Regions from separate parts of the Gordonia liuliyuniae genome, predicted to be linked through region 2. Evidence: riboswitches for the same ligand, from Rfam matches in the RefSeq annotation. Region 2 holds a riboswitch; the other holds the start of a gene.
The links. Region 2 has a riboswitch for cobalamin ahead of L5G33_RS13295 (ABC transporter substrate-binding protein). Riboswitches for the same ligand answer to the same signal wherever they lie in the genome.
Positions count from the first base shown of each region.

Region 1: another riboswitch for cobalamin. It lies ahead of metE (5-methyltetrahydropteroyltriglutamate--homocysteine S-methyltransferase); the one in region 2 lies ahead of L5G33_RS13295 (ABC transporter substrate-binding protein).

Region 1 covers NZ_JAKKOR010000013.1:120,735-136,119, reverse strand. The annotation lists gene L5G33_RS17805 (acyl-CoA dehydrogenase family protein) at 25-1,251, shown strand; gene L5G33_RS17800 (flavin-containing monooxygenase) at 1,362-2,861, opposite strand; gene L5G33_RS17795 (PucR family transcriptional regulator) at 3,016-4,230, shown strand; gene L5G33_RS17790 (short-chain fatty acyl-CoA regulator family protein) at 4,251-5,648, opposite strand; gene prpD (2-methylcitrate dehydratase PrpD) at 5,768-7,270, shown strand; gene prpB (methylisocitrate lyase) at 7,270-8,211, shown strand; gene L5G33_RS17775 (bifunctional 2-methylcitrate synthase/citrate synthase) at 8,217-9,395, shown strand; gene metE (5-methyltetrahydropteroyltriglutamate--homocysteine S-methyltransferase) at 9,477-11,789, opposite strand; cobalamin riboswitch at 11,922-12,137, opposite strand; gene putP (sodium/proline symporter PutP) at 12,180-13,733, opposite strand; gene L5G33_RS17760 (proline dehydrogenase family protein) at 13,929-15,385, opposite strand, start outside.
Region 2 covers NZ_JAKKOR010000009.1:311,961-327,345, forward strand. The annotation lists gene L5G33_RS13255 (acyl-CoA synthetase) at 1-849, opposite strand, end outside; gene L5G33_RS13260 (deoxyguanosinetriphosphate triphosphohydrolase) at 849-2,078, opposite strand; gene L5G33_RS13265 (cold-shock protein) at 2,113-2,607, opposite strand; gene L5G33_RS13270 (ATP-binding cassette domain-containing protein) at 2,827-3,810, shown strand; gene L5G33_RS13275 (ABC transporter permease) at 3,813-4,625, shown strand; gene L5G33_RS13280 (ATP-binding protein) at 4,604-7,714, opposite strand; gene L5G33_RS13285 (ABC transporter ATP-binding protein) at 7,719-8,495, opposite strand; gene L5G33_RS13290 (FecCD family ABC transporter permease) at 8,492-9,520, opposite strand; gene L5G33_RS13295 (ABC transporter substrate-binding protein) at 9,517-10,557, opposite strand; cobalamin riboswitch at 10,616-10,800, opposite strand; gene L5G33_RS13300 (hypothetical protein) at 10,870-11,631, opposite strand; gene L5G33_RS13305 (alpha/beta fold hydrolase) at 11,830-12,735, shown strand; gene L5G33_RS13310 (SDR family NAD(P)-dependent oxidoreductase) at 12,732-13,583, shown strand; gene L5G33_RS13315 (WS/DGAT/MGAT family O-acyltransferase) at 13,590-15,002, opposite strand; gene L5G33_RS13320 (pyridoxamine 5'-phosphate oxidase family protein) at 15,077-15,385, shown strand, end outside.

The DNA.
Region 1 (15,385 bases), on a different contig from region 2:
ACGTTTCAATTGCTTGGAGGTCGCATGTTCGAGTGGTCCGACGAAGACGTGATGGTGCGGGACGCCATCCGCGGGTTCATCGCGAAGGAGGTCAGCCCGCACATCGAGGAGCTTGAGAGCGGCGAACTCCCTCCGTACGACATCATTCGCAAGATGCTGGCGACGTTCGGCATGGACGCGATGAACGCCGAGAGCCTGGAGAAGGAACTCGCGGCGGAGGAGGCCGGCGAGAAGCGAGCGCCGAGCGGAGGGTCGTCGAGCCTGGGAAGTTCGATGTTCCTCATCCTCAACATGGAGATGGCGGGCGTCAGCTTGGGCACGATCGGCTCGATGGGCGTCTCGATGGGGCTGACGGCGTCGACGATCCGCAGCCGCGGCACACTCGCACAGAAGCGGCGGTGGCTGCCCGACCTGGTCACGATGCGCAAGGTCGGTGCCTGGGCGATCACCGAGCCCGACAGCGGCTCGGACGCGCTCGGCGGCATGAAGACCACCGTCCGGCGCGACGGCGACGACTACATCCTCCGCGGTAACAAGACGTTCATCACCAACGGGCCGTACGCAGACACGATCGTCGTGTTCGCCAAACTCGACGAGGGCGACGGAACTCCGATGCGTGAGCGGAAGGTGTTGACGTTCGTCCTCGACGGCGACATGCCGGGCCTGACGCGCGGCAAGCCCTTCAAGAAGATGGGCATGATGAGTTCGCCGACCGGCGAGTTGTTCTTCGACGAGATCCGGTTGACGCCGGACCGCCTCCTCGGCGAGACCGAGGACACCGGAGCCGACAAGCGTGGCGGCGACAGCGCGAAGTCGGGCTTCACCGCCGAGCGGATCGGCATCGCAGCACTCTCGCTCGGCATCATCAACGAGGCGCAACGACTGTCGATCGACTATGCGCGCAAGCGCACGCTGTGGGGACAGGAGATCGCGAAATTCCAGCTCATCCAGCTCAAGCTCGCCGAGATGGAGGTGGCGCGACTCAACGTGCAGAACATGCTGTTCGTCGCGATGGAGGCGTCGAAGGCAGGCAAGCCGCCGACTCTCGCGCAGGCGTCGGCGATGAAGCTGTACTCGTCCCGGGCGGCCACCGAGGTCGCCATGGAGGCCGTGCAACTGTTCGGCGGTAACGGCTACATGGCCGAATACAAGGTCGAGCGGCTGGCCCGCGACGCGAAGTCGTTGATGATCTACGCAGGATCGAACGAGATCCAGGTGACGCATGTCGCGAAGGGGCTCCTCGCTGACTGACAACAGTCGACTGGGGAAACACTAAGCAGGGCCGGGGCGACGACCGCCCCGGCCCTGCTCGTGATCTGAGTGCCTGCTTGTGAGGTGAGTGCCTGCTCGTGAGGTGAGTGTCAGACGGCCGCAGTCTCGGCGGGCACGCTCACGCGACGGTAATCGAGGTAGTCGTCGACGATGTCGCCCTTGCGGAGCTGCTTGACGTCGGCCGAGACGGCCATGGTCATCGTCCACGGGGCTTCGGTGCCCTGCTTGGGCAGCCAGTTCAGCGCCCGCTGGACGTAGCCCGCGCCGAAGTCGAGGAGTGGGCGCGTATCCATGTTCTTGTCGGCGACGGCACGGACCGAGGTGTACTCGCTCGCGTCCATGTAGGTCAGCATGCGGCAGAAGTATTCGCAGAGCAGCCCGATCTTCAACGTCCACGATGAATTCGTGTAGCCGATCGCCATGGCGAAGTTCGGTACGCCCGACAGCATCATGCCGCGATAGGCGACGGTGTCCGAGAGGTCGACCGTCTCGCCGTCGACCTTGATCTCCATGCCGCCGAACAACTGCAGGTTGAGGCCGGTCGCGGTGACGACGATGTCGGCGTCGAGTTCGGTGCCGTCCTCCAGGAGGATGCCGTTCTCGGTGAACGTCTTGATGCGGCCGGTTTCGATCGACGCGGTGCCCTTGCTGATGGCCTTGAACAGGTCGCCGTCGGGCACGACGCAGAGCCGCTGGTCCCACGGGTTGTACGGCGGGTTGAAGTGGGTGTCGACGTCGAAGTCCTTCGGCAGCAGCGCCGTGTTGGTCGCCCGGATGATCTTGCGAGCGGGCTTCGGGTACCGCTGGCAGAGGTTGAAGACGATCTTCTGCTGAAGAATGTTCTTCTGGCGGCTCAGCGCATAGCCACGATCGGCGCCGAGGACCTTCTTCATGAAGTTCGAGATCGCGTCCTCGCGGGGGAGCGGGATCACGTAGGTGGGAGTGCGCTGCAGCATCGTGATGTGTTCGGTCTCGCCTGCCATCGACGGGACCAGGGTGACGGCCGTCGCGCCGGAACCGATGACGACCACCTTCTTACCCGCGTAGTCCAGGTCCTCGGGCCAGTGCTGCGGGTGGACCACCTGGCCGGCGAACTTCTCGATGCCCGGGAACTCGGGGGTGAACCCTTCGGCGTAGTTGTAGTAGCCGGTGCCCGAGAACAGCCAGCGGGCCTGGATCACGAAGTCGTCATCGGTGTCGTTGCGGTGGACGGTCACGTTCCACACCTGCTCGGCCTCGGACCAGTCGACGGAGGTGGCGCGACGGTTGTACACGATGACTTCTTCGAGGCGGTCCTCGGTGATCGCCTCGTGCAGGTAGTCGAGGATGCGTGGAGCGTCGGCGATCGCCTGTGGGTCGCGCCACGGTTTGAACTCGTAGCCGAAGGTGTTCAGGTCCGAGTCCGAACGGATGCCCGGGTACTTGAACAGGTTCCAGGTGCCGCCCGCGACGTCGCGGGACTCGATGATCGCGAAGCTCTTCGACGGGTGCTCGGTGCGCAGGTAGTGTCCCGCGCCGATCCCGGAGATTCCTGCTCCCAGGACGAGCACGTCGAGCGGGCCGTCAGTGAGGATGGCGTCAGTGGTCATGGCCTGTCCGTTCTTGTCGAGATTCTCCGGCGGTCCCGTGCCGATGCAGTGGTCCGTCGACGATCAGTGTGTATCAATGATCGTTGTTACAGTGGCCCCTGTGCAAGGGTGAATCGCATCAGTTGTGCGCGGGGTGCAGTGCATAATGCACCACATGGACTTGTTTCCTGTGGATACTCCAGTGACCCCTGCCGTCGCCGAACTGATCCGGACGGGAGTGCGGGCCGTTCTCGATGCGCCGCCGGAGTGGATCGCCGAGCTCAACTCGGCCGCGACCAGCGGGGCGGGCATGGAGGGCGTCGCTGGCGATTCGCCGCTTCTGGAAGTCGCTTTGCGGATCAACGCCGGGAATCTCTCGCATTGGGCGGCGGTCAACATGGTCGAGCCGGGGGCTCGCGTCCCCGTCGCGATCACTGAGGAGGCGCGAGCCTACATCCGCGATCTCGCACGTCGAGGGTTCGACTCGCGGGCACTCGATTCGTTTCGGACCGCTCAGAATGTCGCGTGGCGGTTGTGGATGCAAATCTGCTTCGGCCTCACCGACGATCCCGAACTCCTGCGCGAACTGCTCGAGGTCACGTCGACGTCGATCGCCAGATTCATCGACGACACGGTCCGCGAACTCGCGGAACTGATCGAGACGGCTCGTGCCGAACTCGCCGCTGACACGCACGCCCAGCGGCGAGCAGCCGTCGCGCTGGTGCTCGAAGGCGCGCCGATTACCGCCGAACGAGCGGAGAGCCAGCTGCGGTACCGACTGGACGGCCCGCACACCGCGCTGGTGCTGGTCGGCGACCCGGGGACGCCGCCGGAGGACCTCGAGGCGACATGCGAGTCGATCATGGAGGCGAGCGGTGTGACGCGGCGGCTCGTCGTCATCTCCGGAGCGTCGGAACTGTGGGTGTGGCTGCCGACGGCGACGGTGGCTGCCGACGACGCTGTGTCGGCTCATCCCGGGGTCCGCGTCGCGATCGGATCGGCGGGGGAGGCGCGGGACGGGTTCCGCACCAGTCATTTCCAGGCACTCACTGTGCGACGGCTGCTGGGGCGTCCGCGGTCCTCGAGACGGGTGGCCCGGTACGAGCAGGTGCGACTGGTCGCGCTGCTGGGGGAGGACCGGGCAGCTGCCGACGAGTTCGTGACGTCCACACTCGGCGAGTTGAAAGGCGCCGACGTCCAGGTCCTGGAGTGCGTCCGCGCGTGGTTCGCCGCGGGGTGCCGAGTTAGTGAGACGGCCGCGGTGCTGTACACGCACCGCAACACCGTCCTCCGTCGGCTCGCGCGTGCGGATGCTCTGCTACCGGTCCCCGTTCGCGAGAACCCCGTCCACGTCGCTGTCGCACTGGAATTGCTCGACTGGATCGTGTGAGTGCGGCCGCGCTAGCTCCCTCAGGCAGGACGGTACGGGACTGAGTCGCTGACGAGTTCGTCGACGTGGATTCCGTGGCCGAGCATCGGGAAGGCGCGTTGCGGGCAGGCCGGGCGGTCGCACACCTTGCAGCCGCCGCCGATGGGGACGACGGTGCGGGGATCGGTGAAGTCGATGCCGGTCGTGTACACGAGTTCGTCGGCGTGCGCGAGGTCGCAGCCGAGGCCAATCGCGAACTCGGCAGCCGTCGACAGGTGGCCCGGCGCGGACGTGTCGGTGGTCCGCGCCAGCCAGAAGTACTTGCGGCCGTCGGGCATCTCCGAGACCTGCGTGCGGATGCGGCCCGGTGTCGAGAATGCGTCGTGGACCACCCAGAGCGGACAGTTGCCACCGACACGAGAGAAGTGAAACGCCGTCGCCGATTGCCGTTTCGAGATGTTCCCGGCTCGATCGACGCGGACGAAGATGAACGGAATCCCGCGGTCGCCTGGCCGCTGCAGCGTCGACAGCCGGTGGCAGACCGTCTCGAACCCGACCTCGAACCGTCGGGCGAGGAGTCCGATGTCATAACGGAGTTCCCGTGCGGCCGAGGCGAAGCGACCATAGGGGAGCACGAGCGCGCCCGCGAAGTAGCTCGCCAACCCGACTCGGAGGACGGCTCGGGAACCCTCGGCCACCGACGACGCCGCGATCAACGCATCGATCTGCTCGCGGTGGGACAGCAGAGCCACCTGGGTGGCCAACGCGAAGGCGCGTTGCCCGGCCGTCAGATGTCGCGCCAGAGTGACGGTCGACGACTCCGGATCGAAACGGCGTTTCGCCGTCGACGGGTCCGTCGACGAACCGATCACCACACGGACGCCGAAGACGTCGTCGAGATGATCGGCCAACTGCAGGTCGAGGCCGCCGACGGTGAAGCGGGCGTCGGTGAACAGGTCCTCTGCGGCGACGTCCAGCTCAGCGATGTGATTGCGGCGATCGTAGAAGTAGTCGCGGACCTGCTCGAACGGCGTCACTGGGGCGTCGGGGGCCACGGTGTCGGCGGATCGACGGTCTTCGAGCGCGGTGGTCGCCGCGCTGAGTCTGCGATGCAGCGTGACCAGTGTCCGACCTACGGACGGCATCCGCGAGACCAACTCGGCGATCTCGGCGCGATCGGCCGGGTCGCCGTGCGCGAGAAGCGCATCGGCGACGTCCGCCGACAGTCGGGCATCACCTGAGTCGGCGAAGAAGTCTGCCGGCAGGTCGAACGTTGACGTGAGGTTCAACAGCACCGGCACAGTGATCGGACGCTGGTCGTTTTCCAACTGGTTCACATAGGTCGTCGACAGGTCGACGCGTCGCGCGAGAGCTGCCTGCGAGATGCCGAGATCGGCGCGCAATCGGCGCAGTCGCGCGCCGACGAAGGTCTTCGCCATGAGAGTGACTCTACGTCACCGCGTGTACGCAACATACGCATAAATCCATCAAAGAATCCGCAGAAATACGCATCTGCCAGGTCTTTCTATCGATACCTCGTCGTGCGTACGGTGCAAATATGATCAATCACGAAGTACGTACACGTCGCAGTGCAGAGGATTTCCCGATCGAGGAGCACCTGGCGTACAAGATCGCCCAGGTCGCGGTCGACCCGGTGGAGGTGCCTCCCGAGACTGCCGAGATGATCGTCAACCGGATCATCGACAACGCCGCGGTGAGTGCGGCGTCCGTGGCCCGTCGACCGGTCACGAGCGCGCGACGTCAAGCGCAGTGCCGCCCGCTGACCGGCGGCTCAACCGTGTTCGGCGTCGACGGTGAGTACGCACCAGAATGGGCGGCGTGGGCCAACGGGGTCGCCGTCCGCGAACTCGACTTCCACGACACGTTCCTCGCGGCCGAATACTCACATCCCGGCGACAACATCCCGCCGCTCGTCGCCGTCGCGCAGCGCACGGGAGCCAGTGGAGGCGATCTGATCCGCGGACTGGCCACCGCGTATGAGATCCAGATCGACCTCGTTCGGGGGATGTGCCTGCATGAGCACAAGATCGACCACGTCGCACACCTCGGGCCGTCGGTCGCCGCGGGCATCGGCACCATGCTCGGCCTCGACGTCGACACCGTCTACCAGGCCGTCGGCCAGGCGCTTCACCTGACGACCGCCACCCGCCAGTCGCGCAAGGGTCTCATCTCCAGCTGGAAGGCCTACGCGCCGGCGCACGCGGGCAAGATCGCCGTCGAAGCCGTCGACCGTGCGATGCGCGGCGAGGGCGCCCCCGCTCCGATCTGGGAAGGCGAAGACGGGGTGATCGCCTGGCTGCTCGGCGGGCCCGACGCGCGCTACACGGTGCCGCTCCCCGGCCCCGGTGAAGCCAAGCGCGCGATCTGTGACAGCTACACCAAGGAGCACTCGGCCGAATACCAGAGCCAGGCCCCGATCGACCTGGCGCGGCGCATGCGGGGCCGGATCGGCGATCTCGATCAGATCGCGTCCATCGTCCTGCACACCAGCCATCACACGCACTATGTGATCGGCACCGGTTCGAACGACCCGCAGAAGTTCGATCCGACCGCCAGCCGCGAGACGCTCGACCACTCGGTCATGTACATCTTCGCCGTCGCGCTCCAGGACGGCGAGTGGGATCACGAGCGCTCCTACGCACCGGAGCGAGCGGCGCACGCCGACACCGTCGAACTGTGGAAGAAGATCTCGACTGTCGAAGACCCCGAGTGGACGCGCCGCTATCACTCGACCGACCCGAACGAGAAGGCGTTCGGCGCACGCGCCGTCGTCACCCTCAAAAGCGGCGAGGTCATCGAAGACGAGCTCGCCGTCGCCGACGCGCACCCGCTCGGCGCCCGCCCGTTCGCCCGTACGCAGTACCTCGACAAGTTCGCCCGCATGGCCGACGGCGTGGTCGAGCCCGCCGAGCAGGCACGGTTCACCGCCGCCGCCACCGGACTACAGTCCCTCGCCGCCGATGCCCTCGGTGGACTGAACGTCCGTGTGCTCGACGACGTGCTCGCCTCCGCGCCCGCCACCGGTGCGGGACTCCTCTGATGGCGGGACAGACCACCGGGCTCTTCAGCTCCGGCGTAAGCGACGCCGTCAAGCGCGCGAATCTGCGCGCCGCTCTCGACTCCGGCGATCTGCAGCGGTGGCCCGGCGCATTCAGCCCGCTCGTCGCGAAGATCGTCGCCGACGCCGGCTTCGAGGGCGTGTATGTCTCCGGCGCGGCGCTGGCCGCTGATCTCGGGCTGCCCGACATCGGCTTGACGACCCTCACCGAGGTCGCTGCGCGCGGCGGATCGATCGCCCGGGCGACCGATCTCCCGACGCTCATCGACGCGGACACCGGGTTCGGTGAGCCGATGAGCGCCGCCCGCACCATCACCACGCTTGAGGACGCGGGGCTGGCCGGCTGCCACCTGGAAGACCAGGTGAATCCGAAACGGTGCGGTCACCTCGACGGCAAGGAAGTCGTCCCGACCGAGGACATGCTCCGGCGCATCGCGGCGGCCGTCGGCGCCCGGCGCGACCCGAACTTCATCATCTGCGCGCGCACCGACGCCCGCGGTGTGGAGGGGCTTGACGCCGCCATCGACCGGGCGAAGGCCTACGTCGACGCGGGCGCCGACCTCATCTTCACCGAGGCGCTCGCCGATGAATGGGAGTTCGAGACCTTCCGCAGGGCGGTCGACGCCCCGCTCCTGGCCAACATGACCGAGTTCGGAAAATCGGAGCTGCTCACCACAGATCAGTTGCGCGACCTCGGATTCAATGTCGTGATCTACCCGGTCACCACACTCCGGCTCGCGATGGGCGCCGTCGAATCCGGACTGGCCGCCATCGCGGAGACCGGCACACAGGCGGGGCAGCTCGACGTCATGCAGCACCGAGCGCGGCTCTACGAGTTCCTCCGCTACTCCGACTACAACGCCTTCGATCAGAACCTCTTCACCTACACCAGACCGCGCTCCGACCGCAGATCAGGGAAGTGACCCCCATGAGTACTGAATCAACTCTGAATACCGAATCAACCCCGCGTACTGAATCAACCCCGCGTACTGAATCAACCCCCACCATCTACAAGGGGCTCGCCGGGGTCGTCGTCGATACGACGGCCGTCTCTAAAGTGGTGCCCGAAACCAACTCGCTGACCTACCGCGGCTACGCCGTGCAGGAGTTGGCGGGGAACTGCTCGTTCGAGCAGGTCGCGTACCTGCTGTGGTATGGCGAACTGCCGACCGATGCGCAGTTGGCGCAGTTCACCCAGCGTGAACGGGCCAGCCGTCGGCTGGACCGGTCCGCGCAGGCTGTGTTGGCGCGGACACCGGACACCTGCCACCCGATGGACGTGGTCCGCACCATGATCAGCTACCTGGGCACCGAGGATCCCGACGAGGACTCCACCGATTCGGCGACGCTCATGGCCAAGGCACAGCGGATGTTCGCGATCCTCCCGACGATCGTGGCGGCGGACATGCGACGGCGCCGCGGCCTCGACCCGATCGAACCACACCACGCACTCGGATATGCCGAGAACTTTCTGACGATGTGTTTCGGCGAGATCCCGGATCCGGCGATCGTGCGGGCCTTCGAGAAGTCGATGATCCTGTACGCGGAGCACAGCTTCAACGCGTCGACGTTCTCCGCGCGGGTCGTGACCTCGACCGGGTCGGACATGTATAGCGCCGTCACCGCGGCGATCGGCGCTCTGAAGGGCTCGCTGCACGGCGGCGCGAACGAGGCGGTCATGTACGACATGATCGAGATCGACAGTCCGGAACGCGCGCGGCCGTGGCTCGCCGCCAAGCTCGACGCCAAGGAGAAGGTGATGGGTTTCGGCCACCGTGTCTACAAGAACGGCGACTCCCGCGTTCCTACCATGTACGACGCTCTCGTCGAGGTGTCCGAGCATCTCGGACAGAGCAAATGGCTGCGGATCTACCGCGAACTCGAAGCGGAGATGACCTCACGCACGGGCATTCTGCCGAACCTAGACTTCCCGACCGGCCCCGCCTACCACCTGATGGGCTTCGACATCGGCGCCTTCACCCCGATCTTCGTGATGAGCCGGATCACCGGGTGGACCGCCCACATCATGGAGCAGTCTGCGTCCAACGCGCTGATCCGTCCGCTGTCGGCCTACAACGGTCCGCAGCAGCGCCGGATGCCTGCGTGACGTCAGATTCCCCGCTCAGGGGCGCCGACCGCTTGTGCGGCCGGTGTCGGTGCTGAGCGGGGAATCTGAGGTCACTGGCCGTCAGCGCACGGCGTGCGCGGCGGCGACCATGTTGGTCAGCGCCTCGGCGACCTCATCGGTGGTCCGGGTTTTGAGACCGCAGTCGGGGTTGACCCACAGGCGGTCCGCCGGAACGGCGGAGAGCGCCTCACGCAGCGACGCGGTGACCTCGTCGGCGGCAGGAACGCGCGGTGAGTGGATGTCGTAGACGCCCGGCCCCACCTGGTTGGCGAATCCGATCCCGTTGAGGTCGGCGAGGACCTCCATGTGCGAGCGTGCTGCCTCGATCGACGTCACGTCGGCGTCGAGGTCGGCGATCGCCCCGATCACCTCGCCAAACTCCGAATAGCACAGATGCGTGTGGATCTGGGTGGCGTCGGCGACCCCGGACGTCGACAGACGGAAGGCAGTGACCGCCCACGCCAGATACGCCGCGCGGTCGGCCGCCCGCAGCGGTAGCAACTCACGCAGCGCGGGCTCGTCGACCTGAATGATCGCCGCCCCCGACTGCTCGAGGTCGATGGTCTCGTCGCGGATCGCGAACGCCACCTGGTTCGCGGTCTCGGCGAGCGGCTGATCGTCGCGCACGAACGACCACGCGAGGATCGTCACCGGACCGGTGAGCATGCCCTTAACCGGCTTGGCCGTCAACGATTGGGCGTACGCGGTCCAGTCGACCGTCATCGGGGTCGGGCGGACGACGTCACCGAACAGGATCGGCGGACGCACACAGCGCGAACCGTACGACTGGACCCAGCCATTCGAGGTCGCGAAGAAGCCGTCGAGCTGCTCGGCGAAGTACTGGACCATGTCGTTGCGCTCGGGCTCGCCGTGCACGAGGACGTCGAGCCCGATCGTCTCCTGCAGTGCGATGACGTCGGCGATCTCGGCCCGCATGCGCCGGGTGTACTCGGCGTCGTCGATGGCTCCGGTGCGCAGTGCCTGCCGGGCCTTCCGGATGTCGGTGGTCTGCGGGTACGAGCCGATGGTCGTGGTCGCCAGGGCAGGCAGGTTCAACGCCGCGTGCTGCACGGCGCGTCGCGCCGCAGAGTCCGGACGCGTCCAGTCGGCCGACGACAGCCCGGCCAGGCGGGTGCGGACCGAGTCGACGTGCAGTCTCGGGTCGTTCGTGCGGCTCGCCAGTGCGGTGGCTGCCGCATCGAACGCCTCGTCCTGGTCGGCGCGGCCGTTCGCGTACGCGCGGGCCAGTGCAACGACCTCGTCATGCTTCTCACTCGCGAAGGCCAGCCAGCCGCGGAGTGCGTCATCGAGACCGTCCTCGCCTGCCAGGGTGTACGGCACGTGCAGGGTGGAGCACGACGTCGAGACCGCCAGCGAGCCGACCGATCCGCGCAGCGACTCGAGCGTCGCGAGGGCGGCGTCCAGGTCGGTGCGCCACACATTGCGTCCGTCGACGACACCGGCGACGACGACCTTGTCGCCGAGTCCGGCAGACTTCACACTCTCGACTCCGCCCGCGACGACGTCGACGCCGACGCCTTCCACACCGGTGCGGGCCAGAGCCGCGAGCGACTCGCGCGCGTCGCCGAAATACGTCTGGACCAGAATCGACGGCCGCGTCGCCACCTCAGACAGCGTCGAGTAGACGCTCTCGGCGAGTGCCGGGAGGTTCTCGACGGCGTCGGTCACCAGGATGGGCTCGTCGATCTGTACCCACTGGGCGCCGGCCTCGGCGAGACGGCCGAGAAGGTCGGCGTACAGCGCGACGACCTCGTCCAGACGGGCCAGCGGCGCGTCCGCTCCGTCGACGGCCTTCGACAGCGCGAGGAATGTGATCGGGCCGATGACCACCGGGCGTCCGTGCACCCCGTCGGCTGCCGCCTCTGCGAGTTCGGCCAGAACTTTGGTCGCGTCGAGAACGAATGACGTGTCCGGGCCGATCTCCGGCACGATGTAGTGGTAGTTCGTGTCGAACCACTTGGTCATCTCCAGCGGTGCGACGCTGTCTGTGTCGCTGTGATCTGGGCCGCTGTGGCCGGCGCCGCCGCGTGCGGCGGCGAAGTAGCGGTCGAGCGGATCGCTGATCGCCTCGACGCGCGGTGGCAGCGCACCGAGCATCACCGCGGTGTCGAGTACCTGGTCGTAGTACGAGAACGTGTTGACCGGAACCGAGTCGATGCCGGAGTCGGTCAGGGCGCGCCTGCTCGTCGCCCGCAGATCGGCGGCGACGGCTTCGAGAGCGGCGCGGTCGGAACGACCGGCCCAATAGGCTTCGACGGCTCGTTTGAGTTCTCGATTCGCGCCGATACGGGCGGTGCCCGGGACAGTCGCAATGAACGGTGCGGTGGTCTGTGTCGTCGTGTCGACGGACATGGATGCTTCTTCTCCTGCAAACAGTGGTGACGACCGTCGCCCGACAGGAGATGCGCTCCATCGGGGTGCGAGCATGCTCGCACCCGACCGGAGCCATCGCCCGATCCACGAGGCGGACAGCCACCGAGCGCGGCGCGCCCGGTACGACAGGCAGGTCTTCGGGCTTGTCGGCGTGCGCTGTGCGCTCCTACTGGTCGTCGCTTCCCAGAACCGGTTCACGGATCCAGTGCATGTGACGGCGGTCGTTCCGACATACCGCTGCGGGTCAGCTCCGGATTCTCACCGGATTCCCTCTTTCGACGCCCGGAACGACGAATCGCCGGGCGAACCTGTTGCGAGGCTGATTCTATCGATGCGTCGGCGCTTTCCACATTCGCGAGATCGTGTGCGTTAAACCCTGGCGTCGACCGGTGTGGCCTCATCGCCGGGCTTGCCGACACCACCGGTCTTCGCCAACCGCTTCGCGGCGTCGAACTCGGCGTCGATCTCCGGGTTCGGCCGGTACGTGATCAGGCTGACGACGATGGCGGCGAGGAAGCTCGCGGCAACGCCCGGCACGATCTCGTACATGTCGTCGCTCAACGACGACTGGCCCCACGCGTAGGCGACCACTGCGCCCACCACAATGCCCACGAGTGCGCCCCACGAGGTGAGTCGGCGCCAGTACAGCGAGAGCACGATGGCCGGTCCGAACGCCGCGCCGAAGCCCGCCCACGCGAACGCGACGAGGTCGAGGATGCTGTTGGACGGCGAGATCGCGAGAACGGCGGCGATCACAGCGATCGCGAGGACGCCGAGACGGCCGAGGCGGACGTACGTGGTGTCGCTGAGTTCACGTCGACCGGTCTTCGCCGCGACCAGCTTGTACAGGTCTTCGATCAGCGCAGACGAGCAGACGATCAACTGCGACGAGATGGTCGACATGATCGCGGCGAGCACAGCGGCCAGGACGAGGCCCGCGATGAACGGGTGGAACAGGATCTGGGACAGCGCGAGGAAGACGGTCTCGGAGTCCTCGGGAGCCTCCGTGGTGTGTTCGGCGAAGTAGGCGATGCCGACCAGGGCTGTGCCGACGGCGCCGAGCGCGCAGGCGAACATCCAGGCGATGCCGATGCGCCGGGCGGTGCCCGCCTCGGCGGGCGAGCGCAGCGCCATGAAGCGCACGATGATGTGCGGTTGCCCGAAGTAGCCGAGACCCCATGCCGCCGACGAGATGATTGCGATGGCCGAACTGCCTGCGAAGAAGCTCAGATCGTCGGGATCGACCGCGCGGACCCCGTCGATCGTCGCGCCGACGCCGCCCAGGTTGATGACGCCGATGATCGGCACCGCCAGGAGCGCGATGACCACCAGTACGCCCTGCGCGACGTCGGTCAACGACGCGCCGAGGAACCCGCCGAACAGCGTGTAGAGCATCGTCACGCCGGCGACGATCAACATGCCGACCGTGTAGTCGATGCCGAACGCGCTGTCGAAGAACTTGCCGGACGCGACCATTCCACTGGAGACGTAGAAGGTGAAGAACACGAGGATGATGACGCCGCAGGTGATGCGCAGGATGCGCGACGAGTCGCGCAGGCGCGTCTCGAAGAAGCTCGGGATGGTGATCGCGTCACCGGCCACCTCGGTGTACGCGCGCAGCCGTGGCGCGGTGATCTTCCAGTTGGTCCACGCGCCGATCAGCAGACCGATCATGATCCACGCTTCGGAGAGCCCCGACAGGTACATCGCGCCGGGCAGACCCATCAGTAGCCATCCGGACATGTCGGAGGCACCCGCGCTCAGCGCGGCGATCCACGGTTTGAGCCCGCGATCGGCGAGCATGTACCCGTCGAGGTCGTTCTTGGTCTTGCGGTACGCGTAGTACCCGATGCCGAGCATCGCCGCGAAGTACAGGACGACGGCGAAGATCTGAAACGCTCTGCCGTCGGACGCTACTGACATCGGGGCTCCCTCTGGTGTTGGTCGAAGACGTGGATGCGATCACCTGTCTGCCATCCGACCACACGACTGGGCGTATGTGATCCACATCTCGTACCTCGGGAATTCTGCCGCCCCGCGCACGCGTCACTAATGTGGATCCGAACGAATCGGTTCGACGATATTCGTTCGCGTGCACGAAGCGTCAGGCGGGGAGCGTCATCGGGGCGTCGTCAGCTCGGTTGCGAGCAGGTGGAACGGCCGGTTCGGATTCCCGAACCGGTGCAACGTCATCGACACCGCCTGTTCGTTGAGCCAGTACCGTAGCTCGACCCGCCCCGACGAGGTGACTGCGTCGTCGAGCAGTGCGACGTCCGGCCGTGCCGCGGCTGCAGCCAGGACCGCGGCGGGCGCCGAACCGACGAGCCGGATCCGCGGCGCGCCGATAGTCCTGATCGAAGCGGCGAAGTCCGTGTCGGAGGCCGACGCCGCCGGTATGCCCTGCGATGTCGCGACACCCACGACCTGTGCGGTCGCCGACCCGACGTCCGGTGACACGCTGACCCGTACTCGTGCGCCCGACGTCGCCGCGGCCGCGAGTAGCCGGGCGGTCGGCGCGGGACCCGCGTCGGCGGACACGCGCAGGACGAGGTCCGCGGGTCGGTAGCGGAACACGTTCGCCTCCGCCGCCAGCCCGGACTCGTCACGGCCGGCGCCGAACTCTGCGGCCCAGGCGCGGTCGTCGTCGGCGAGCGCGTGCGCCAACCACTGCTTCTCGGCGTCGGTGAGGCAGGACGCAACCGACCGGGCCAGCGAGGCGACCGCCGGTGTACGCGGTGCCGAGACCGCTGCGTCCGTCGAGGCATCCGTCTCGCTTGCCGGGGCATCGGCCCAGGACCCCAACAGCATCAGATAGTTCGGCCCGCCCGCCTTGGAACCCAGCCCGACCGACGAGCGCTTCCAGCCGCCGAACGACTGGCGGCGCACGATGGCCCCGGTGATGCCGCGGTTGACGTAGACGTTGCCCGCATTGACCTCCGCGAGCCAGGTTCGGACCTCGGCAGTGTCGAGCGAGTGGAGTCCCGCGGTGAGCCCGAAGTCGGTGGCGTTCTGCAGCGCGAGTGCCTCGGTGAGGTCGTCTGCGCGCATCAACCCGAGGACCGGGCCGAAGCATTCGGTGAGATGGAAGAACGATCCCGGCGCCACGCCGTCCTTGATGCCGGGCGACCAGAGTCGGCCGGAGTCGTCGAGCATCCGCGGCTTCAACAGCCAGGATTCGCCCGGCTCCAATGTGGTGAGGGCGCGGCGCAGCTTCTCGCTCGGCGGCTCGGTCAACGGTCCGACGGTGGCGGCCAGGTCGGTCGGCCATCCGACGACCATCGACGAGGCAGCGTCGATCAATTGCCTGCGGAACCGCGTCGACGAGTAGGTACTGCCGACGAGAATGCCGAGCGACGCAGCCGAGCACTTCTGCCCGGCATGACCGAACGCACTGTGCACGAGATCGGCGATCGCCAAGTCGCGATCCGCCGACGGGGTGACGATCATGGCGTTCTTGCCGGATGTCTCCGCGTTGATCCGCAGGTCCGTCCGCCAGGACGCGAACAGTGCCGCCGTGTCCGACGCGCCCGTCAAGATGACGCGGTCGACGTCCGGGTGACTGATGAGAGCGCGGC
Region 2 (15,385 bases):
GATCACCGTCTCGGTCATTCCGTACCGTTCCACGGGCGCCGTGCCCGTGAGTGCGGTGAGCTTCTCGAACACTGGGACGGGCAGTGGAGCGCTCCCGGACACCAGGAGCCGGGCAGACGAGAGTGCTCGTGCCGCAGCCGGATCGTCGCATATTCGGCTCCACACGGTCGGCACCCCGAAGTACAGGCTCCCGCCTGCTTCGGCGTAAGCGGCTGGTGTCGGGCGCACGGTATGGATCAGCGGCGAGCCGACGCGCAGCGCACCGATCATTCCGAGGACCAGACCGTGCACGTGGAAGAGCGGGAGCCCGTGGACCAGCGTATCGTCGGCGGTCCACTCCCAGGCGTCGGCAAGTCCGTCGATGGACGCCGCCAACGCGCGACGCGGGAGTCGGACGCCTTTCGGCTTCCCCGTGGTCCCCGAGGTGTAGACGATCAGGCCGACGGCCGCCTCGTCCGGCTCGTCGAAGACAGCATCGCCGCGCGCCCCGACATTGATGTCGTGTCGCGCCAAATCCGAGCCGCCGTCGGCGTCGGTGTCGGCGTCGCACAGCCACATCTGGGCACCGCTGTCACGCAGGATGTACGCACGTTCGGACTCACCGGCATCCGCCGGGACCGGCACGGCGGGCACCCCAGCCAGGAGCGCCCCGACCACGGCGACGACGGTCTCCATGCTCGCGGAACCGTTGACCGCGACGGCGTCCCGGCCTGCGACGGCCTCTGCGACCACCGAGGCCGCGCCGAGCAGTTCCCGGCGGGTCAGAGCGACCTCGCCGACGCGCACTGCGTCCAGATCGAGATCGTCGGCGAGCGACGCCAACAGTGGTCCGTACACGCGAGCCTCCATTAACCCAGGTGTGCCTGCACCTCGGCACTCGATTTGTCCAAGCGTTCCAGTCGTCCTTCGGTCATGGACGCGATCTGATCGACGACGACGCGCACCTTCTCGTCGTCGTTCTCCGCGCGTTCCCAGCGGGCGACGAAGAACGGGTCGAGACCGCCCGGCGATGTCACCAACAGCATTTCGGCGACCCGATGGATGCGTTCGCGCTGACGGTCCTGCCGTGCGCGGTGACGCGGATCGGAGAAGATGAAGCGCAGCGCGACGGTCTTGAGGACCGCGACCTCGGCGGCCACACCGTCGGGGACAGACAGGTCTGCGTCGTACCGGCATACCGGCCGGTCGTCGACCACTGCGCGCGTCGACGCAATCGTGGTGGTCGCGAACCGACCGATCAGTTCCGACGTGAGTCGTTTCAGTCGGACGGACGCGTCAAGCGAGCCGTCGTACTCGCCGAGCGCGACGAAGATGTCCATCTCCGACAGGCGTTGCGCGGCGTCGACGAGCGGGGCGGGATCGTCGCCGCCGAAGTATTTCATGCCGAGCTCTGCGAGCTCGGTCTGGTCGTCACGAGACCCCAACTGGCGCAGATCGATCCGTCCGCCGATCACACCGTCCTCGAGGTCGTGAACGGAGTAGGCGACGTCGTCGGACCAGTCCATGACCTGTGCCTCGAGGCAGCGGCGGCCCTCGGGGGCGCCGTCGCGCACCCACGCGAGTGCGGGCTCGTCCTCGACGTACGCACCGTACTTGCTGCCGGGAGCCTGACGCGACCACGGATACTTCAACGTCGAATCGAGTGATGCGCGCGTCAGATTCAAGCCAGCACTCTCGCCGTCCGGCAGCAGCGCTTTCGGCTCCAGTGCCGTCAAGATCCGCAAGTTCTGGGCGTTGCCCTCGAACCCGCCGTGATCACGCGCGACCTCTTCGAGCGCACGTTCGCCGTTGTGCCCGTAGGGCGGGTGACCGATGTCGTGGGCGAGCCCGGCCAATTCGACGAGATCCGGGTCGCAGCCCAGACCGACCGCGATACCGCGGCCGATCTGGCCAACTTCCAACGAATGAGTCAGTCGCGTGCGCGGGTTGTCACCCTCACGCGGACCGACGACCTGCGTCTTATCTGCGAGACGCCGAAGCGCTGCCGAATGCAGCACTCGGGCGCGGTCGCGCGAGAAGTCGCTCCGATGCTCGGCGGGTGAATCGGTGTCGGCGAGCTTGCGCCCTTCGACCACCATCCGCTCCACATCGTGGGCGCCGTACGCGGCCGAATTAATCGTTCGACCACCCGCGCGAAGCAGCCAAGTCGAGGATCCGCGAGCGGATCGCGGTGATCTGGCGTGCCGTCAGGTCCGGCGACGAGTCGAGCAACAGCTCGGTGATCTCGTTCGACAGCGGGCCACCCGCGTGACGTGGACGACGCGGCGCACGGTCGTCGCGGGCACTGCGGTCGTTGCGGTCGAAACGGTCGCGACGATCGCCTCGATCCCGGTCGCCGAACTTGCCGCGGTTGTCGTCGCGGCGATGAGCCCGCTCCGCAGCGGGGTCGCCCGCCGGAGCCTCCTCGGTCACCTTGACGTTCGTGGCCTTCGAGCCACGGTCGGTGCTCTCGACGTCGAATTCCACGACCGCGCCCGGGCGCAGCAGGTTCTCGTCGATGCTGATGTCGTTGATGTGCAGGAACACGTCGTCCCCGCCCTCTTCCGGTGCCAGGAACCCGAACCCGCGATTCGAGTCGAAATGCACAACCTTGCCGCTGACAGCCACCACAAACTCACTCTCTGTCGAACGTCTCCATCACGGACCCCTTGCCCGTGCGACGATCACTGCCGTCTACTATGCCTCATCCTGGCTCCTGCTCGTAGCCGAAACACCTGGCCTAGACGCGGATCACGTTTGGCGATCCGAACGCCGAGCGAGATCCGTGTAAGCACACGTCAGTCCGACGACAGCGCCGTGTAAGAACCGGGGCGCATCGTCGTCGGCATGACTACGACACTCTCGGCACAGACAGCCGCCGCCAACCAGGGCCCGGCCGCTGATCTCGCGATCGATGCACGCGGACTCGTCAAGCGATTCGGTTCCACGAAAGCGGTCGACGGCGTCGACCTCGCCGTCCCGCCAGGCTCGGTCTACGGCGTCCTCGGTCCCAACGGCGCGGGCAAGACCACGACGGTCAGCATGCTCGCCACCCTCCTGCGCCCCGACGCAGGCAGCGCGAGCATCTTCGGACACGACGTCGTCCGCGAGGCCGTGTCCGTGCGTTCGCTGATCGGCGTCACCGGACAGTACGCGTCGGTCGACGAAGACCTCAGCGCTCGACAGAACCTCATGCTCTTCGGGCGTCTCCTCGGTAAGTCGCGCGCCCAATGCCGTTCGCGTGCAGACGAACTCCTGGCCGACTTCGCGCTCGAGGAAGCCGCGGACAGGCCGTTGAAAGAGTTCTCCGGCGGCATGCGACGGCGCCTCGATCTGGCCGCGAGCCTCATCGACACGCCGCCACTGCTGTTCCTCGACGAGCCGACCACCGGACTCGACCCGCGGACCCGCGCCCAGATGTGGGAGACGATTCGCAAGCTCGTCGCCGACGGCTGCACCGTTCTGCTCACCACCCAGTACCTCGACGAAGCCGACCAACTCGCCGACCGGATCGCCGTCATCGACCGCGGCCGGGTCATCGCCGACGGCACCGCCGACCAACTCAAAGAATCGGTCGGAACCAGCACCCTGACCATCACGCCGACCGACCGCGACCATGCACCCGCGGTAGCCGAACTCGCCGAGGCGGTACTCGGTGAGGTCGCGGTCCTCAGCGCCGAAGCCGCCCGCGTTACCGCACCGTTGCACCGCCAGGACCTCGTGCCCGATCTCCTCGTCGGGCTCCGCGACCGCGGCATCACCGTCGACGAGATCGCCGTCTCCAAACCGAGTCTGGACGAAGTGTTCCTGACCATCACCGGAAAGAACTGACCATGACCACCACTCTCATCGCGACCGACACGATCCGCGAACCTCGACGTTCGGTGACTCTCACCGAGACCGTCCGCCAATCGTTCTCATTCGGCTACCGCGGCCTCATCAAGATCGCCCGCAACCCCGAACAGCTCTTCGACGTCGTGCTGCAACCGATCATCTTCACGCTGATGTTCACCTACATCTTCGGCGGAGCGATCAGCGGCGACATCGCGAGCTATCTGCCGGTGATCATCCCCGGCATCCTCGTCCAGACGGTCATCACGACGTCCATCGTCACCGGAACGCAACTCCGTGAAGACATGAACAAGGGGGTGTTCGACCGGTTCCGGTCCCTGCCGATCGCTCGGATAAGTCCGCTCGCCGGCGCTCTCCTGGCCGACGTCGTCCGATACCTGATCGCCACCGTCATCACCTTCGCGGTCGGTTTCGCGATGGGTTGGCGACCCGAGCCGCTCGGCGTCCTCGGATCGGTCGTGCTCGTCCTCATCTGCAGCTTCGCCGTGTCGTGGATCTTCGCGCTCATGGGCTGCCTCGTGAAGAAGGCCTCCGCCGTGCAAGGCGTCTCGATGTTGATCATGTTCCCACTGACGTTCATGTCCAACGCTTTCGTTCCCGTCGACACCATGCCGGGCTGGCTACAGAGCTTCGTCAACGTGAACCCGATCAGCCATCTGATCACCGCGATCCGCGAACTGTGCAACGACGGCCACGTCGGCACACACGTCGTGTGGAGCCTGGTGGGCGCGGCAGTCCTGACCGCCGTGTTCGCGCCGCTCGCGGTCCGTGCCTACATCCGCAACGCCAAGTAGCCGAGCGCTTCGTCGAGAGCTCGTCTGCGCGCCAACCGGTGCGCAGACGAGCTGATCCGTTGCCACTCGTCGGCGTCGCACCCGGACAGGTTCTGCGCGTCGACGAGCAGTTCGTGAAGCGCCGGATAATCGTGCCGCGCGCCGAGGCGCAACGCCAACGCCATGCAGCGTGCCCCGACCTCGTCGCCGGGCGACGCGATGCACGCGAGCACGCCGACCGTGAATACGACTCCGGCCGTCTGGGGAACGTCGATCCATCCGATGTCGGCGGGTGCGAGGACTCCAGCGAGCCCGTCGACGTACTGCTCGGCACGGTCGCAGGCGCCGACGCGGATCAGCCCGGCGATCGCCGCCGTCACGGTGCTGAGGACTCCCGGGTCCAGGTGCACGGTGCTCTGGCCGCCCACTAACAGGTCTGCGGCACGACACAGCAGCGCGGCGACGGCTTCGTCTGACCCGGTTCCGCTGATCCGCTGGTATTCGGCGAGCACCGTCATCGTCCCGGCGACCGACTCGGCGCTCCCCTGCGGTGTCGGGTCGTCCGGCTTCCAGCCGTCGGTCAGCTCATCGAGACGCGCTCGCGCCCCGTCGACGTCACCGAGCGCCAACAGAGCCGCGACGATGTAGACGCCGACCTGCTGTGCGTCGTCGTCGGCTCCGAGTTCGGCGAAATGCACGGCAGTCCGCTGGTACAGCTCCAGCGCCCTCGCCCACTGCCCCTGCTGCCCGAACAGGCTCGCCGTCGTCATGTCGGTCATCGCGGCAGCGAACGAGTCCGACGCCCCGGCCGCCGCGGACACTTCGAGGCTGTCGCGCAACGCCCCGTCGAGATCGCCGATGTTCTCCCGCACGTTGAATCTGATGCTCAATGCCGCCCAGCGAACCAGGTCCGGACGTCCGGGCTCCAAGGCCCGCAACATGATCCGGTAGGCGGCGGACATTCGCCGCGCCAACAGGACCGCGGTGACGAACTCTGTCGGGTCGGTGTACGTCATCTCCGGTATGTGCAGACGGCGCAGAATGCACATCGCCCGCCCGAGAGGCCGCCGAGCAGCGATCGGCGTCAGGTGCACCGCCGACACGACAGCCGTCAACTCCCACGCTTCGTGGAGTTCGCCGACGTCCCCGGCCGGGATCGGCAGCACCTCGACCACACGCACCGCCCACGACGCTGCTTCGGCGTGCAGTCCGCGGCTCGCCCAGAACGCGGCGATCACCGGGAAGACGGTCACGATCGTCTCGGCGTCCGAGGTGTCGAGCGCACGGCGCAGCACCCACACCAGGTTCTCGGCTTCGGCCGCAGTCTCGGAGACGAGTACCCGATCGGGCTCCTGCCGGTACCGATGCCGCAGGTCGTCACAGACCAGTCGCGCCCACTCCGCCATCGCCGCGACGACGGTCGCCGTCTCCCTGGCATCGTCGAGACGTTCTTCGCCGAACTCGCGCACCATCTCGAGCATCCGATATCGGGTGCGTCCGCCGCCTTCGTGAACCTGCAGCAACGACTGGTCCACGAGAGCGGTCAACGCGTCGGTCAACGCCACTCCCGACATACCGGCCGTAGGTTCGGCTGCGACCGTCGAGAAGCCGTTCGGAAACAGGCACGTCCGACGCAGGACTGCCCGAGCCTCATCGTCGAGCAAGTCCCAACTCCACTCGATGACGGCCTCGAGTGTGCGGTGGCGGTCGGGGGCAGTACGGTCGGCCGACCGCAACAGCGCGAACCGTTGGGTGAGGCCTGCGACGATGTCGTCGACACCCATCACCCGGATTCGTGCGGCAGCGAGTTCGATCGCCAGCGGCAGTCCATCGAGTTGGGCGCACAGCATCGCAACGGCGTCCGGGTCGAGGACGATGTCCGGGCGCACCGAGCGGGCCCGCACCGTGAACAGTTCGACAGCCGCCGAGGCCGCTCCCTCGGTCTGCAGTACGGGAAGCTGATAGACCTGTTCCGCAGCGATGAGCAGCGGCGACCGGCTCGTCACGAGGACGCGCAGGTCCGGCAGTGTCGCGATCAGCTCGCTCGCCAGCGCGGCGGCCCCGTCGATCACCTGCTCACAATTGTCGAGGATCAGTAGGGTGTCGCTGCCGCGAAGCGCGTCACCGAGCCGCTGAAATAGGTCGCCGACTAGTCGCGGCACCGCGCTGGTCCGCACATCCGATTCACCCACTCCCAGTGCTGCCGCGACAGCGCCGACGAGGTCGGCCGCGTCCCGCACCGCGGCGAGCGGCACGAAGTACACCGACGTCCCGCCCCCCGAGAAGACGTCGCCGACCGCGGATGCGATCGATGTCTTGCCCACCCCGCCAGGGCCCTGCACCGTCACAACCCGGTGCTCGGCGACGAGCCGGGTCAACGCGCCGAGGTCGTCGTCGCGGCCGATGAGCGCTTCGGTCCGCAACTTCGGGGTGCGCGGCCCGGAGTTCGTGGTGCCGGTGAGTAGTTCGGCGTTGAACGCCGTGGCCTCGACTCCGGGGTCGGCGCCGAGTTCCTCGGCGAGCGCGCGCCGCAGCCGCGCGAAGACGGCGAGCGCCTCCGACGGCCGTCCGCCGCCGGCGAGCGCACGCATCCACATGACGTGCGCCGCCTCGTCGATCGGGTCGGCTTCCGCGCGCGCCGCAGCGATCTGTTCGGCCGTCGAGTAGTCGCCTGAGGCGAGCGCGTCGTGCATGCGACGGTCGTCGATTCGCACGCGTAGGCGCTCGGCCTCCGGACGCACCTCGTCGACGGGCTCGCCGCGGAAGAACGACACCGCCCCGTTCGGATCGCCCTGCGCCAGAGCCTGTTCGGCGAGGACCAGGTCGGTGGTCGCGCCGTCGAGTCGGTACCGTCCGTCCGATCCACTGATGGAGACGAGCGTCCGTAACCGGGATATCTGGGTGTGCAGAGCCGCCTGCGGCGACTTCGGTGCGTGCTCGCCCCATACGTCGTCGATCAGTCGGTCACTCGAGATCGGCCGGTCGGCCGCCGCCAAGGCGACGAGCAGGCGCTTTGCCCGCACTCCGGGCACGTCGCGTCCGTCGACGGTGACCGGACCGAGTAGCCCGATCACCTGCACGGCACGCGGATTCGGGGTGTCGGACGGCATCGACTCAAGCGTAGTCCGCCCTGCCGACCCGAACCCACACTCCGTCGTCGTCGACGATTCGCGCCCGCACATCGAATACCTCGCCGATGACTTTCTCGGTGATGGTGTCGCCCGGCGTCCCCTCCCCGACCACACGTCCGCCGGCCAGGACGATGATGCGGTCGCAGAACATCGCGGCGAGGTTCAAGTCGTGTACGGCGATGATCGCCGACGCGTCGGTGCTCCGGACGTGCGTGGAGACTAGCTCGAGCAGACTCAGCTGGTACTTGATGTCCAGGTGGTTGGTGGGCTCGTCGAGGATCATCACCTCCGGCTCCTGCACGAACGCCCGTGCGATCTGCACACGCTGGCGTTCGCCGCCCGACAGCGAGCCGTACCGCTCGTCGAGCATGCCGTCGATCTCCGTCTCCCTCGCGACAGTCTGGACGATCTGTCGATCCCACGCCGATCCGACGGCCCACGTCCGACGATGCGGTGTCCGCCCCAACGCGAGAACGTCGACGACCCGTGGATTCTGATCGGTGACCGCCGCCTGCTCGACGAACGCGACACGCTGGGCGACCCTCCGCCGCGGTAGCTTCTCGATGTTCGTCTCGTCGAGCCGCACGCTGCCGCGACTCGGCTTGCCGAGCCCGGCGAGCAGGCGAAGCAACGACGACTTGCCCGACCCGTTCGGCCCGATCAGCCCGACGACTTCCCCCGGAGCCACCGCCAGGTCGACGTCGTCGAGGATCCGCCGACTGCCCACATCCCAGCCGACTCCCTGCGCCCGAAGAATCATCGGCGCCCCTGACGGATCAGAACCACCACGAACGCCGGGACGCCGACGATCGCGGTGATGACCCCGATCGGCAGTTCGCGCGGCGCGATCAGCACGCGTCCGGCGACGTCGGCCCACACCAGGAACAGCGCGCCGATGATCGCCAGAGTCGGCAGCATCACGCGGTGTCGGACACCGACGATCGCGCGCGCCGCATGCGGCAGCACGAGACCCACGAAGCCGATCGCACCGGACACGCTCACCACGACCGCGGTGATGAGGGCGGTGACACTCAGCAGCAGCAGTCTGGTCCGTGCGACGTTGATGCCGAGCGAAGCCGCCGCGTCGTTGCCGAACGCGAACGCGTCCAACGCACCCGACGACAGCAGACAGATCACGAGACCGGCGACAGTCACGATGCCGCACACCGCTACTTCGGTCCATGACGGCGACGACAGCGAGCCCAGCAACCAGAACAGAACGCCGCGCGTCTGCTCGGCGTCAGCCGAGGTGTAGACGATGAACGACGTCAATGCCGAGAACAACTGGGTGGCAGCGATACCGGCGAGGACTACCCGGTCGGTGGTGTCTCCAGCGAGACGAGCGAGCAGCAGGACCAGCGCGAAAGCGGCGAGCGCCCCGACGAACGCGCCTCCCGCCATGCCGATCACACCGGCTCCAAAGCCGAGGAGGATCACCGACACCGCGCCGACCGACGCACCCGATGAGACACCGAGGACGAAGGGGTCCGCGAGCGGGTTTCGCAACAGCGACTGGAGCACACCGCCGCAGACGGCCAGGCCTGCGCCGCACGCCGCCGCGAGCACCGACTGTGGCAGTCGCAGCTTCCAGATGATCGACTCCTCGAGCCTCGACAGTCCGGAGTCGCCGCCGAACAGTTCGGCGCGCACCGACGATCCCACGTCCGTCATGCCCAGACCGGACGGCCCGATCGTGATCGCGAAACCGATCGATACGAGCAACAGCGCCAGCCCGCCGAACCAGAGTGCGACGACGGTGCCGAGCCGCGTCTGCACCCCGTTCACGTGCCCAGGCCGAGCTTCTTGAGTCCGTCCGCGACGTTCTGGATCCCGTACACGGTGCGCAGGGACGGGTTCATCTCCGCACCGGTCGCAAGGATGTATCGCTTGCTTTTCACCGCGTCCATCTCGCGGGTGACCGGATTCGACTCCAAGAAGTCGATCTTCTTCTGCGCCGATTCACCCGACTGCGTGTCGCGCGTCAAGTCGCCGATCACGAGGACCTGCGGGTTGCGGCTCGCGACCTCCTCCCACCCGATCTGCGGCCATTCGTCACGCGTGTCGTCGAAGACGTTCTTGAGTCCGAGCGCCTTGCTGACGACGCCCGGGGCTCCGCAGCAGCCTGCGATGTACGGCGACTCCGAGTCGGAGAACCAGTACAGGACCGTCGTTCCCTCAGCGTGTACCGAATCCGAAGCGGCCGTCACACGGCGCTTCAGATCGGCGACCACGTCGGCGGCCTTCTCTGAAGTTCCGGTCAGTTCTCCGAGCTCGATGATCTCCTTGTAGACGAGGTCGAGCGTGAAGTCGGTGCTGCGCGAACCGTCGCCCACGGTGTCCTCTTTGCCTTCGCAGTCCGACGGCGCGAGATAGGTGGGGACGTCGAGTTCGGTGAACCGTGCACGCGGCGCCGTGCCGCCCTTGTCGAACGTCGACCCGAACGACGCCGTCACGAGGTCGGGTTCCTCGGCCAGCACGGCTTCGAACGACGGCCAGTTGTCGTCGATGCGCTTGACCTTCTCGTTCGCCGACGCCAGCGACGGCAGGATCGGGTCGGTCCATGTCGCGGTCCCCGCCATGCGGTCGGCGAGCCCGAGCGACAGCAGCACTTCAGTGGTGCCCTGATTGAGCGAGACGATGCTCTGCGGCGGCGCATCGACGGTCACGTCGTCACCGCAGTTGGCGAGTGTGACCGGAAAGCCGTCGACCGCCGATGCATCGGGCGACGACGTGTCGCCGGATGCGCCGCATCCGGCGAGGAGTGCGATGGATGAGGCGAGAACGGCAGCGCCGAACAACGGAGCACGGGAGAGGCGAGACATCGGGTCCTTCAGGGCCGCGAGCTCAGAACGCGAAGCTCGTCTGCGGATCCCGCGGGGGTTCCTCCCGCGCGAGCCAGCAGGTCTTCGGACTCGAGGTCTACCGCTGTCGGACGTCTTCCCAGGCGTGATCACCCAGTGACGTCGTTGTCCGATGCGTCGCTCTCACCGCTGCGCGTCAGTCCCGGATTCGCACCGGATTCCCTTACCCGACTGATCGAGTGCGCTGGCACGGACGATCATAACTTTCCGGTGGACACGACTGTGCCCGGGACCTTCGTGACGGTGGCCCCGGGCACAGAATCGGTGTGCTCGCTATTTGGCGGTCGCGATGCCCAGCGACGGGAAGAAGAAGCACGTCGCGTCGCCCTTCTTCACCGTTCCGTAGATCGCGGAGAGGACGGTGCCCGCACCGGTGTCGACGAGGCCGCCGCGGACGCCGTTGGACGGGAGGATGTTCAAAGCGGTCTTCAACGGTGAAACCGCACCGTCCGCGAGGGCTTTCGGCACGCCGGCAGCGGCAATCCGCTTCGCCACCGCGTCGAGGATGGTGTCTGACAGGCCGCCCATGGGTTCACCGAGTCCACCCTTGAACGTGTTGACGTTGAACCAAGCCACACGCATCCCGGACTTATCGCCGGAATCGTTGATAAGACCCACCGGCACGAATCCGTACAGAACCTCACCCTTTTTCACAGCATTGAGGTCGTGGTCCGTGCCCAGCACGTTGAGTGTCAAGTCGCCGTTCTTAATCCCCAACAACGGCAGGTCCGGCAGGCCAGGCGTCTTCGGCCCCGCGACTGCGCCACCGACGGCCAGCGGGAACGTGAAGTCCGTGCAGGCTCCGATGGTCGGGGTGAACGGCGTGATGCCGAGCTGTTTGAGGACAGCGTTCGCGGCTGCGATGCCGTCGATTACGCTCGCGGCGTCGTGGGGTTGGGGCTGAATCGAGTCGAGCGCGGCCTTCGCGGCGACTGCATCAGTGCTGGGTGCGGCCTGCGCGGCAGGCGCCCCGACAGCGCCGGCGAGCAGGGCCGCAGACGCCGCCACAGCGGCGAGTGCGAGACGAATCTTCATGGGAGCTCCTGAGAATGGGAATGCGAGCGGGAGAGCAGCTCTCGCCTGCAACTAAACACCCGCACATTCTCAGGTATCTCGCAATAGCGGTGATTAGTCCGTTTAGAGGACATGCGGCTCCGCTGAAACCAGCGGACCATCTGTGGCATAGTGACCCGGACTAGAACTTGTTGCAGTTCAATGGTTCAAAGGGGCTCCATGGCGAAGCAGCGACGCGACCTGGGCACTCGGCTGCCCGCTTCGGTTCGTATCCGGACGATCGACGTGCCGGACGGCCGAATGCTGCATCTCCCCGGTCGCGGCACCACCTTCATCACTGACACGCCGGGCCCCGCCGACGACGCGCCTGCGATCCTGCTGCTGCACGCCCTGTCGACCACAGGACGCCTCAGCTGGTTTCCCAGCATCGATGCACTGTCACAGCGGTTCCGTGTCATCACCATGGACCAGCGAATGCACGGTCGCGGGATTCACACCGACTCGTTCACCCTCCAAGACTGCGCTGACGACGCTGCTGCCGTCCTCGACGAACTCGGCATCGACACGGCGATGATCGCCGGCTTCTCCATGGGATCCCTGGTCGCGCAACTCGTCTGGCGGGCGCATCCGAACCGGGTCGGCGGACTCGTCCTATGCGCGAGCGCGGACCGGCTCCAGTCGAAGTTCACCGAACGCTTGGTTCACCAGAGCGTCAGCGCATCGGTGCTCGCCACCCGCCGACGCAGTCTGGAACGGCGCCGCGACTTCGAACAGATCGAGCCGCGCAACGACATCCACCGATGGGCACTGTCCGAGTTCCGCTCCACCCGGCCGCTCGCGGCGGCGCACGCCCTCGCTGCGATCGGCCGCCACCACAGCAGGCCGTGGATCGGCGAGATCGATGTGCCGACGGCCGTCGTCGTCCCGTTGCGCGACAGGGCGATTCCGCCGAAACGCCAAAGGCAGATGGCCGCGCGGATACCCGGTGCGACGCTCCACGAAGTAGATGCGGGCCACGCGTGCTGCGTGATGAACGCCGACGCGTTTGTGCCCGTCCTGACCGAGGCCACCACCACCGTTCTCGCCCGATGGACTGAGAACCGATCGCTAGGAGAAGCCCCGTGACCACGCCAAGGATCGCCGTCGTCACCGGAGCGTCCCGAGGCGCGGGCAAAGGCATCGCACTCGCCCTCGGCGCCACCGGCGCCACCGTCTATGTGACCGGTCGGACCACCACGACGGGCGAGTCCGCCCTGCCCGGAACCGTCGCGGACACCGCGGCCGAGGTGACTCGCCGCGGCGGGACAGGCGTCCCGATGATCGTCGACCACGCCGACGACGCACAGGTGGCCGCCCTCTTCGAGCAGATCCGCTCCGACCACGGACGAGTCGACATCCTCGTCAACAATGCGATCACGTTACCGCCAGCCCTCACGAAGAAGGGGCCGTTCTGGCGCAAGCCGCTCGACCTCACCGACCTGTTCGACGTCGGGATGCGATCGGCGTACGTCGCCACGTATTACGCTGCTCCCCTACTCACTCCCGGCGGGCTGGTCGTGAACACGTCGTCGTTCGGCGGGACCGCCTACATGCACGGACCGGCATACGGTGCGGGCAAGGCCGCTGTCGACAAGATGGCGCACGACATGGCCGTCGACTTCCGGCCGTTCGAGGTCGCCGTCGTCTCCCTGTGGATGGGTTTGCTCAAGACAGAGCGAACGGTGGCGGCTTTCGACGCGAACCCTGAGATGTACTCCGGCCTCGCGGCAACAGCCGAGTCGGTCGAGTTCCCCGGCCGCATCATCGACGCCCTGCACCGCGACCAGGGACGTATGGACCGCAGCGGACGCGTCCTGGTCGGAGCCGAACTCGCGCAAGAGCTCGGCGTCGTCGACGTCGACGGCAATCGGCCGCCGTCTCACCGACCCTTCCTCGGCGACCCGCCGACGTTTAGCGACGCTGTCATCGAATAGGGCGGGTCAGCCGACGCCCTGGCTAACCGCGTCGGTCAACTTCTGCAGTTCCTCCGGGAAGTGGACCACCAGCTTCTCCGGGTTCCGCACGCTCTGCTTGGCAGCGATGATGCCTACGTGGACCACGCCGTTCTTCGACAACACGGTGATGTTGAGCCCAGCGCCGTGCATGACCGGCCCCAACGGATACATGCCGACGATCTCCGCGCCGACGAAGTACAGCGGCATCGGCGGGCCGGGCACGTTCGAGATCACCAGGTTGTGGATCACCGGATGCTTCTCCGCCAACCGCATGCCCGCGTAGGCGCGCATCGCGAGACCGAACGTCCGCGGCGCGGCGAACTCCGCCCAGTCCTGCAGGGTGTCCGCCCCGATCGCCTTGTGGTGGTTCTTGGCGTTCTTGTTCGACTCGGCCATTGACGCGAGTCGCTCCATCGGATCTTCGATGTCGGTGCCCAACCGCATGAACAGCGCGGACACTTTGTTCGCGCCGTTCTCCCGTTTGGACTCCTCGCGCACCGACACCGGCACCGACGCCATGAGCGTGGTGTCCGGCAACTCACCGCGCTCCCGCAGATACTCGCGCAGCGCCCCGCCCGCGACGCTCAACACGATGTCGTTGACGGTGGCCCCTGTCGCCTTCCGGACCGCCTTGATGTCGTCGAGCGACAGATCGGCGATCGCCACCGTCCGATGGCCGTCGATCGTCCCGTTGAACGAAGTGCGAGGCGCAGTGAAGGGCGGGGCCATCGTCGTACCGGCGAGAGCCCGGCCGATCGTGTCGGAGATCAAGTCGATGGACGGCTGCACCAGCTTCGGCAACGCTAGCGGCCGGCCGAGCGTGTCAAGCACGCTGCGTCCCATCAACTCCAAACCGCCCGGCCCCCTCTCGTTTCGGCCCAGGTCGGCCGGGGCCAACGCAGGTGAATCCGGTTCGAGGCTGCACAGGTATGAGATCAGGTTGGCGCCGGACGCACCGTCGACCGTCGAATGATGCATCTTGGTGATGACGACGACTTCTTCTCTGCCGTCACGGTCGTGGTAGCCCTCGATCACGAGCATCTCCCACAGCGGCCGCCCACGGTCCATCGGCAGCCCGGCGAAGTGTCCGGCGATCTCCATCAGCTCGTCGTAGCCCGCCGGTGCGGGCAGCGCCATCCGGTGCACGTGGTGGGCGATGTCGAAGTGATCGTCCTGCACCCACACCGGATGTCCGAGATCGAGCGGGACGCGGCGGAGGCGACGCGTGAACGGCGGCAGCTTCTTCACACGCTCCTCGAGCGTCGCGCGAAACTCCTTGTACGAGTATCCGTTCGGCATCGTCGACGTGTCGAGGACGATCACCGCGCACACGTGCATCAGTTGCTCGGGGGTCTCCAGATACAGAAAGCTGGCGTCGAGGCCACTGAGACGATCCATGGACGTGGACGATACCGCAGAAATAGAACATGTTCCGTCGCTTGATCTCGAAACGATCAGGAACACTGGTGGGTATGGCAAGCCGGTACCAGACAATCGCGTACGGCGACGCGACGCGTGCCCGGCAGCACGCGCCACGCAGCGCCGAAACCCCACCGCTCAGCAGTGACGACGGCCCGCAAGAGCTCACCTCCCGAGAACTGCGCATGCTCACATCGGCGTTTCAGTTCCACCTCGCGACCGTCACCGAATCCGGCTGGCCGTACGTCCAGTACCGAAGCGGCCCAGTCGGATTCGTTCACCATCTCGGAGGCAATCAGATCGCGTTCGCGGACTTCCGAGGAAATCGCCAGTTCGTGTCGACGGGCAACATCGACGCCGAC